DNA from 2 places in the Rhodoglobus sp. G.S.23 genome. Region 1 is predicted to be linked to the other one. Evidence: riboswitches for the same ligand, from Rfam matches in the RefSeq annotation. Region 1 holds a riboswitch; the other holds the start of a gene.
What was found. A riboswitch is a leader RNA that binds a small molecule or an ion and turns the genes downstream of it on or off. The one in region 1 is predicted to bind glycine.

Region 1 (5,020 bases):
TTGAGGACGAAGCAGCGCGTGTTGTTCCTGTAGTGGAAGAGCTGCGGGCGCAATCTGATGTCGTAATCTCCGTCGATACTTTTCACGCAGAGGTTGCGCGTCGCAGCATTGCGGCCGGTGCCAACGTGATTAATGACACCACTGGCCTGAGCGACCCCGACCTCGCCGCCATAGTGGCTGAGAGCGATGCATCCCTCGTGCTTGTGCACTCGCGCGCGCGGCCGCGGACCCAATTCGCGCGACCTCAATACGAGGACGTCGCCGCTGAAGTCCGTGACTTCTTGGCCGAACGGGTGCAGCGCGCCACCGCCGCGGGCATCTCCGAAGAACGACTATTTGTCGACCCAGGACATGACCTGAATAAGAACACCCTGCATAGTCTTGAACTCACACGACACCTCGATGTCATCACCGCACTCGGCCTGCCAACACTCGTGGCGCTTTCTAATAAAGACTTCATCGGCGAAGTGCTCGACAAACCGAAATCTCAGCGCCTCGAAGGTTCACTAGCCGCAGCCGTGGCTTGCGTATTGAACGGTGCGCGAGTGGTTCGGGTGCACGAAGTGGCAGAGAGCGTCGCAGCCATACGCATCGCTGAAGCCATTTTAGGATTGCGCGAGCCTGCGCAGCTGAAACACAACATGTCCGACGCAAATGAGAGGTAGAACCTGATGGAGGCCGCATCCGAAATTCGTGCATTGACTGCTGGCAGCGAACTGAGCGACCAACAGCTACTGGCAAGCTATGCGGTCGCGGATCGTTCGGTGCCGTGGTTACGGGCCAACTTTGTCTCAAGCATTGATGGTGCAGCAACCCACGAGGGTACGTCAGGCCCACTCGGGACTGCGACGGACGCGCGAGTTTTCGCACTCTTGAGACGGCTTGCCGATGTCATTGTCGTTGGTGCGGGAACCGTTCGTCAGGAAGGCTACCGAAATTTGGCCTTAGACCATGATGCAGCGGAATGGAGAGTGGCCAACGGCCTCGCAGCCCAGCCACGGTTTGCCATCGTTAGTGCATCCTTGAGGCTTGAGCCCAAGGATCTTGCTGGCTACGCTGTGCGTCCATTCGTGATCACAACGGAGAGCGCGTCACCGCAGGCGCGTGCAGCACTTGAGGAAGTCGCCGATGTAGTCGTTGCCGGCGACACCGAGGTCGATACTGTCGAGTTGAAGCATCTCCTTGCCGATCGCGGCTACCCCCAATTGCATAGTGAGGGCGGACCAACACTATTTGCGACGATGGTCGCTCAAGGCGTGGTCGACGAACTCTGTCTGACTATTAGCCCGCGCATCGAAGGCGGTTCTGCCCGTCGCATTGTGGACGCTGCCGATGCAGCTCCGCAAGAGATGGCACTGGCGCAAGCACTCGGTGGCGATGACGGCGCACTACTACTGCGCTATGTGCGTGCCGCGCGTTAGCACTCCACAACATTGACAGCGAGACCGCCCATGGAAGTCTCTTTGTAGCGAGAACTCATGTCCTTGCCCGTTTCAGCCATCGTAATAATGACCTCATCGAGTGAAACCCGGTGCGTGCCGTCGCCCCACAGTGCCATTTTCGCGGCGTTGATTGCCTTGGCCGCCGCAATAGCATTTCGCTCGATGCAGGGGATCTGTACAAGACCACCGATGGGGTCACAGGTCAGACCAAGATTGTGTTCCATCGCGATTTCGGCGGCGTTTTCTACCTGTTCTGGTGTTCCGCCCAAGATCTCGGCTAGTCCCGCCGCGGCCATTGATGATGCGGAACCAACTTCACCCTGACATCCAACTTCAGCACCCGAGATCGATGCCATGCGCTTGTAGAGCACCCCAACGGCGGCGCTGGCGAGCAGGAAGCGCACTGTCGCATCATCCTTTACTGCCTGGTCAGCGTCTCTCATGCCGGGAGCATAGTGAGTGGCATAAAACAGCACCGCGGGGATGATGCCTGCTGCGCCGTTTGTTGGTGCCGTGACGACGCGACCACCAGAAGCGTTTTCTTCGTTGACGGCGAGAGCGACCAAGTTGACCCACTCTTGCCAGAAGGCGGGGTCACGGTCGGGGTCTTCGCGGCGGAGACGAGCGTGCCAGTCGGGTGCCCGTCGACGCACATTCAGAGTGCCGGGAAGATTGCCGGTGCGCTCAAGGCTGTTGTTCTTACACTCATCCATGACGTCACGAATGTGAAGGAGTCCTGCAGCGACTTCGTCGTAACTGCGGCGCGCGAGTTCATTTCGAAGCATCACGCCGCTGAAGCTCAGCCCCTCAGCCCGGCAGTGAGCCAAGAGCTGGGCCGCAGTACGGAAGGGTAGGGGATCAGCAACCGCTGCGGGGCCGGTGGAAGAGCTGCCGTCGCGGTTGTCACCCTCCCGGTAGATGAAGCCGCCACCAATGGAGAAGTAGGTCGCTTCAAGGACTGCAATGTCATCTTTGTCGTATGCGGCAAATCGCATACCGTTCGGATGTCCGTCGAGAACTGTGAGCGGGTGGAGTGCGATCGCGCCCTCCGTGAACGGAACTTCGTGTGCCTCCGCAAGCTGCAGGACGCCCGTGCTCTCAATTCGTTCGAGAATCTTTTCCATCTCTGCTGGAAGAACCTGGTCGGGTAGTTTGCCCTCCAACCCGATGAGCACAGCGCTCATCGTGCCGTGACCAGCACCGGTAGCGGCGAGAGAACCATAGAGCCGGACCTGGAGCGACGTGACAGCGTCGAGCATCCCGTGTTCGGCAAGGTCGGCAGCGAATGATGCGGCAGCACGCATGGGGCCGACGGTGTGGGAGCTAGATGGGCCAATGCCGACCGTGAACAGGTCGAAGCTGCTGAGGGGCACCTCTTCGAGCGAGGGTGTCGGTACTTCGGTTCGGGGCGTCAGATTGCGAATTGGCACGGTGACTCCATTTCTTCACCACACATCTTCGTGCGGGCGTCGTTGAGTCCTCTCCGCTCTGTATCGGGCCTGAGAGTTTCCGCACGCTTGTGGCGTTACGTTGCCCCGTCGGCGAGTCGGACAGGGCCGACTACTTTTCAGAGTTGCCTAGCCACTGCGGTACTGGTGCCTGAGAGATTCCCGGAGAGGGTTTGCTCCTACGGCGCCAACCAACGATCGGAAGGGCTCTCCCGCAGCGGTATGACGGCTGTTCACTTGTGCCATCAGCATACACTTCGGTCGAGAACGACGACCGGCTATCTGGCGGATGCTGAGGCGCAATTGAGCAAGCAGTCAGGATGCGCAGCGCGAGTGCGTGCCTCTTTTAGTCTTCCGGATCGGTGGGATCGAGCGGTTCATGGTGGTCAGCATTCGTGACTCCTCGACGCCAGTAGCCATCTGCTGAAACCTGCTGTTTGGGCAGACCCAGTTCTCGGCGTAGGTAGCGGCGCAAAGGGACAAGCGTTGTGGCTTCGCCAGCGAGGAAAATGTAGGTCGATTCGCCAATCTCTCCGAGTGCCCGGAGCGCAGCGTCGAGTTGGCCGAGCCCGTCGCGGCGGTAGAACCACTCAGCAGACATGCGTGCTTTCTGTTCGGGGCTGAAATAGCTCTCGACGGTCTCATCGGCAACATCAAACAACGCAGTGACGTGCACCGAAGTGGGAAGCATATCGATCCACCGCGAGCTGGTTGGCAGAGCGGTTTCGTCAGCGATAAGGATTACGTGCGTTGCGCCACGGGGGAGCAACTTTGACCCACGGGGTCCAGCGATCACGAGAGGATCCCCGATGCGGGCGTGGCCGGCCCAAGCGGAAGCGGGACCTTCATCGCCGTGAACAACAAAATCAATATCAAGCTCGTGCTGACCCTCTGAGCTGCGGAAACCGAGAGGCGTGTAATCGCGGGAAATCACGACACCGCCCTGGGGCTTGCTGATGCCAGACTCGGTCATGACGGGAGCGGAAAGCTCTCCAGTCGAGGGGTCAGGAAAGAAGATTTTGACGTGGTCGGCAGGTCCGCTGGCCACGAACCCGTCGAGTTCGTCACCGCTCAGGGTGATGCGAGCGATGGTCGGCGTGGGGTGGCTCACCGCGCTAACAGTGACCCGGCGGATGATTAGGGGGTGCTTGGCGGAATCGCGTTCAATGGTCATAGGCGGTTGGCGCGAGGGCCGGCTCATTTCATCTTAAAATAAGGGTTGCCTAATAACTCTATAGCGAGACTGCTGAGAGTTCTAGGCGATGTCGATAGGTGGTCGCTACCCTGTCGCCGCGGTAACGCTGGTTGTGATTGAAATCTCGCCCTCCAAGGTGCGATGCACCGGACACTTATCGGCAATCACGAGAAGCGCCTGACGTTGCTCGTCGCTGAGATCGCCGTCAAGAGTGAGCTCGCGCGTAATGTGCTCGACGGTTCCCTCGGTGGCCGTGCAATGCTCGCAGGTCGCGGCATCCAGTCGCTCGCGAGTCAAGCGCACGCTCACCCCCGTCAAGGGCATCTTCTTGCGATCGGCGTACATGCGGATGGTGATCGACGTGCAGCTTCCGAGACCGGCAAGAATCAAATCGTAGGGACTCGGTCCGTGGTTTTCGCTGAGCGGTGCAGGCTCGTCAGAGATGAACTCATGCCCCGATGCGAGTACTCGCTGTTCATATCGAGCTGGACCGCTTTCGCGGACAATAACTGAACGACCGTCGGTAGTGACAGCGGCGCTCGGCTCGATGACGGTCATCGGGCCTTCGGCTGAAGTCGGGGTCTCAGCACCGTCGAAGGCATAGCGAGCAGCCCAGGCCGCGATGATGCTTGCAGCGAAGGTCGCATCGTCGCGGTTGCTGAGCAGGTGATCCGCTCCGTCGAGTGCAACAAAGGATTTGGGGTGCCGAGCAGTTTCGAAAATCTCGCGTGCGTTGTCGATGCCCACCGTCTGATCGATGGGGGAGTGAACGACGAGGAGTGCTGCATCCAAATCTCGCAACCTCGCGGACTGCGGCTGAGCGGCAATGTCGTCGAGCAATTGCTTGCGAATGCGAAACTCACGCCCGCCAAGCTGAACCTGGGCTTCGCCGCGACTCTCGATTTCAGCGTTCGCAGCACCGAACAGGTTTGTGA
Region 2 (5,020 bases), 180 kb from region 1:
TGCTGAATCTCACCCTCGATGCGGGTCTGCTCGGGGAACTCAACAAACACCGTTGCGTCGCGCACGATTGACGCTTCGAGCTCCGTCTTACCTGGGCAGTCGCCGCCGATTGCATTGAGGTGCATGCCCGGCTCGATCATGTCGGAGGTGAGAATTGTGGCATTCGCTTTGTCTGCCGTGCAGGTGGTGACGATGTCGGCGCCAGAAACGGCATCCGCTGCAGAGGTCGCGCGCACAATCTGGAAGCCGAGTGGTTCAAGGTTGCGGATGAACTTGTCGAGGGCAGCGGGATCGGTGTCCCAGATGCGCAACTCGGTGATACCAAAGGCTGCGCGGAATCCGAGTGCTTGGAATTCTGACTGGGTACCGGTGCCGATGAGGGCGAGCACTTGTGCGTCAGGGCGAGCAAGGGCGCGAGCGGCGAGTACCGATGTTGCCGCGGTACGCAACGCTGTGAGCAGCGTCATCTCTGAGAAGAATGTGGGATAACCGTTGTCAACTCGCGCGAGCATGCCGAGAGCGGTGACGGTCTGGAAGCCGTTTCCTGGGTTTGAGGGGTGGCCGTTAACGTACTTAAAGGCGTACGTTTCGCCGTCGCTTGTTGGCATGAGCTCGATAACGCCCTCTGCCGAATGAGCGGCAACGCGAGCGGACTTGTCGAACTGAGGCCACTTGGCATAATCCTGCTCAAGGTAGCTGACGATGCCCATAATGATTGGCTCGATTCCGGTGTCGGCAATCCAGCGCCCCATGTTGTTGACGTCTACATAGTGGACCATGTCACTCCCTTCGTTTCGGTGTTGCTGGTTCCCACGTTACGAATATGCACTATGCACACACAACAACCATTAGACGCGATTAGTTCACAACAACTGAGCAAAATTGAGAGCGCTATTGTACAATTTGCTCATGCCTCAATTGGATGATCTCGACCGACGTCTTCTCGCCGCCCTCAGGGCCGACGCGAGAGAGTCAATAGCGAGCCTGTCACGCCGACTTGGCGTCACGAGGGCAACCGTCACTAGTCGTATTGACCGCCTCGTTAGTGGTGGAACGGTACTCGGGTTCTCGGTTCGCATTCGCGAAGACCGGGACCCGTCGACTATTCGAGCAATATCGTTCATCGAGGTCGAGGGGCGGTCGACGGATGCCGTGATTCGCAAGCTGCGCGGAGTTCCCGAGATTCACGAACTCCACACCACAAATGGCGCCTGGGATCTCGTCGCTGACATCCGCACCGACAGCCTGAGTAACTTCGACAGAGTGCTGGCGAGCATGCGCAACGTTGACGGCGTCGTCAACAGTGAGACGAGTTTGCTGCTCAGCTCAGCGCTCCTCTAACCCTTTTGGCAGTGACAGAGGCGCGAGCATCCGCCCAGCATTGCTATGCTGAGCTAACAACTGAACATCGGGCCGCAACACGATGCGGGAGAGCCGGGCACACGGCGTTGGTCATCTTTCTGACTAGACGCCAGCACGGCACCGAAGGAGCAAGCCTCCCCGCCAATCTCTCAGGTTCATGTACCGCATCGCACTGGCCACTCTGGAAAGAGAACCTCGCATCACCATGAGGTTCCGCCGACGGTGAAAGCGCACTAGTTTGAAGGTGCGTGAAGCTCTCAGGCTCATCACAGAGGGGGAGTTCTATTCACTAGCCACGCGCCGGGAGAACTCCGTGACCGATGTATCAAATTCTGCAGCATCACCAGCTGAATCTTCACCTGCTGTCGTGAGGTATTCGCCGCTGAACAGCATTCATGAGCGGTTGGGTGCCACCTTCACCGACTTCGCCGGGTGGATGATGCCGGTGCGATACAGTTCAGACCTTGCCGAACACCATGCGGTGCGCACGGCAGCCGGCATTTTTGACATCTCTCACATGGCCGAAATTCATGTGCGTGGTGCCGATGCTGGTGCGTTTCTCGACTTCGCGCTCGCTGGCAAGCTTTCCGGCATCGCCTTGGCTCAGGCAAAATACAGTCTGCTGCTCAACGAGGCCGGCGGAATCATTGATGACCTCGTCACTTATCGTCTCGGTGATGATCACTTCTTGGTTGTCGCAAACGCGGGGAACCGTTTTGCCGCAGCGGTGGCACTTTCCGAGCGCGCTGCGGGCTTTGATGTTGCTGTCACCGATGAGAGTGACGATTACGCGCTCATCGCTGTGCAGGGCCCGGTTTCGCGGGCGATTCTCGAAGCGACTGCCGGTCTCACCGACTTCGCTACGCCGCTTGACGAACTCAAGTACTACCGCGAGACGGCCGCAACGTTCGCCGGCACCGACCTCATCATTGGTCGCACCGGTTACACCGGCGAAGACGGTTTCGAACTCTACATTCAGGTGGATGCCGCAGCCGACCTCTGGGCAGCGCTCACGGTCGCTGGCGAACCTCTCGGTCTCGTGCCCGCCGGCCTTGCGTGCCGAGACACTCTGCGCCTCGAAGCGGGCATGCCGCTGTACGGTCACGAGTTGAACCTCAGCACCTTCCCCGTTCAGGCTGGTCTTGGCCGTGTTGTTGCGCTCAGCAAGGATGGCGATTTTGTTGGCCGCACTGCAATCGAAGCAGGACCGGATGCCGGTGCTCGCGTTCTCGTCGGACTCACCGCCGAGGGCCGTCGTGCCGGTCGCGCAGACTATCTCATCTTCCACGGCGACACCGAGGTCGGAATCATTACCTCCGGTGCACTTTCGCCGACTCTGGGTCACCCGATCGCTATGGCCTACGTCGATCCCGACGTGAGCGAGATCGGCACCGAGCTTCACATTGATGTGCGGGGCAGTCGCATTGCTGCATCCGTTGTTTCCCTACCCTTCTATAAGAGAGAGGCCTGATCATGGCTGAGAAGAGCGAATTGCAGTACACCGCCGAGCACGAATGGGTGCTCGTTGATGGAAACGTTGCGACCATCGGCATCACCGATTTTGCCGCGGGCAAGCTCGGTGACATCGTCTTCGTCGACCTCCCCAAGGTGGGCGCCACCGTCGCTGAAGGCAAAATTGTCGGCGAAATTGAGTCAACGAAGTCGGTAGGTGAACTCTTCGCTCCCGTTACGGGAACCGTCGTTGAAGCCAACGACGCCGTCTCCGACAGCCCAGAACTCGTTAACAGCGACCCTTTCGGCGAAGGCTGGCTGGTCAAGATCGAATTCACCGAACTTCCGTCGATGCTCAGCCTCGACGAATACACCGCACTGACAGGCGAATAATGCCCAACCCTTACATCAGCGGCACTTTCGCCGACCGTCATATCGGCACGGATGCTGCCGCTCAGGCGAGCATGCTTGCCGCCGTCGGCTACGACAGCCTCGAAGCCCTTGTCGATGCCGCAGTTCCGCCAGCGATCCACCAGACCCCGGTCGTCAATTCCACGATCCCTACTCCGGCTTCGGAGCGGGAAGCGCTCGCCGAACTGCGTGCCCTCGGCAACGCGAACAAGGTGCGTCGCAGCATGATTGGTCTCGGTTACTACGACACCATTACGCCGGCCGTCATCAAGCGCAATGTGCTCGAAAATCCCAGCTGGTACACGGCGTACACGCCGTACCAGCCCGAGATTTCGCAGGGGCGCCTTGAAGCGTTGATTAACTTCCAGACCATGGTTGCTGATCTTGCTGGCATGACGACGACGAACGCCTCGATGCTCGATGAGGGCACTTCGGCTGTCGAGGGCATGCTGCTCGCTCGCCGTGCTACTCGCGTGGAATCGAACGTGTTTATCGTCGACGCTGACACTCTTCCTCAGACCAAGGCTCTGTTGGAGAATCGGGCGGAGGCTGTCGGTATCGAGCTTATTGAGCTTGACCTGGCAACGCTGGGAGCGAACCCTGAGCTACCGGAATGCTTCGGTGCGCTCATCCAGTACCCGGGCGCTAGCGGTCGTGTGTGGGATTCCAGCGAAGTTATTGCGGCGGTCAAGGCTCACGGCGGACTCGCTGTTGTTGCCGCAGACCTGCTCGCCCTCACGATTCTCACGTCGCCAGGTGAACTTGGTGCCGATGTTGCTGTCGGAACGACACAACGTTTCGGTGTTCCGATGGGCTTCGGTGGACCGCACGCCGGTTACATGTCGGTGCGCAAGGGGCTCGAACGTCAGCTTCCTGGGCGACTTGTTGGTGTGTCTCAGGATGCGGCTGGCGACCCCGCCTACCGTCTGTCGTTGCAAGCTCGGGAGCAGCACATCCGCCGCGAGAAGGCGACCTCCAACATTTGTACAGCTCAGGTGTTGCTCGCCGTTATGGCCTCGATGTACGCCGTTTATCACGGCCCCCAGGGCCTCAAGCGGATTGCCCAGCGCATCCACCACGACACGGCGAAGTTCGCAGCACGCTTGACCGCTGCGGGCTACACGGTCGAAAATGAGACGTTCTTCGACACCCTTTCGGTAACCAAGAAGGGGCAAGCACACGCAATTGCCGCCAAGGCGCTCGAGCTCGACATCCTTCTCTATGTTGTGGATGCCGACACCGTGCGTTTGAGCTTCGATGAAGTCTCGACACAGCCGTACGAGGGTATCTTCGCGTCGCAGAAGAACGACCTCGCGAAGGCGTTCGGGCTTGATGATGGCTTCTCCTACAGCCCAGAGGATGTCAGCATCCCCGACGCTCTTAACCGCACGAGCGAGTACCTCACCCACCCGGTATTCAACACGCACCGCTCGGAGACGAGCATGATGCGCTACCTCAAGTACCTCGCCGACAAGGACTATGCGCTCGACCGCGGCATGATCCCGTTGGGCTCGTGCACGATGAAGCTCAACGCGGCAAGCGAGATGGAAGCGGTGAGCTGGTCAGAGTTTGCGGGCATCCACCCCTTCGCACCCGCGGAAGATGTCTCCGGCTATCTCGTCATGATTTCGCACCTGGAATCGTGGCTTGCCGAAGTGACCGGCTACGACACCGCGTCGCTGCAGCCGAACGCTGGCAGCCAAGGCGAGCTTGCTGGCCTCCTCGCGATTCGGGGCTACCACCGAGCCAACGGCGACCTAGACCGCACAATCTGCCTCATCCCCTCGAGTGCACA

Region 2: linked by a shared signal. The riboswitch ahead of gcvT (glycine cleavage system aminomethyltransferase GcvT) and the one ahead of AC1ENN_RS04865 (L-serine ammonia-lyase) in region 1 are both predicted to bind glycine.

The regions. Positions count from the first base shown of each region.
Region 1 is NZ_CM155237.1:1,014,410-1,019,429, forward strand. It holds gene folP (dihydropteroate synthase) at 1-665, shown strand, start outside; gene AC1ENN_RS04860 (pyrimidine reductase family protein) at 672-1,421, shown strand; gene AC1ENN_RS04865 (L-serine ammonia-lyase) at 1,418-2,872, opposite strand; glycine riboswitch at 3,020-3,115, opposite strand; gene AC1ENN_RS04870 (siderophore-interacting protein) at 3,237-4,064, opposite strand; gene AC1ENN_RS04875 (bifunctional alpha/beta hydrolase/OsmC family protein) at 4,170-5,020, opposite strand, start outside.
Region 2 is NZ_CM155237.1:838,249-843,268, forward strand. It holds gene AC1ENN_RS04050 (ornithine cyclodeaminase) at 1-779, opposite strand, end outside; gene AC1ENN_RS04055 (Lrp/AsnC family transcriptional regulator) at 910-1,341, shown strand; glycine riboswitch at 1,417-1,537, shown strand; glycine riboswitch at 1,539-1,641, shown strand; gene gcvT (glycine cleavage system aminomethyltransferase GcvT) at 1,676-2,833, shown strand; gene gcvH (glycine cleavage system protein GcvH) at 2,836-3,207, shown strand; gene gcvP (aminomethyl-transferring glycine dehydrogenase) at 3,207-5,020, shown strand, end outside.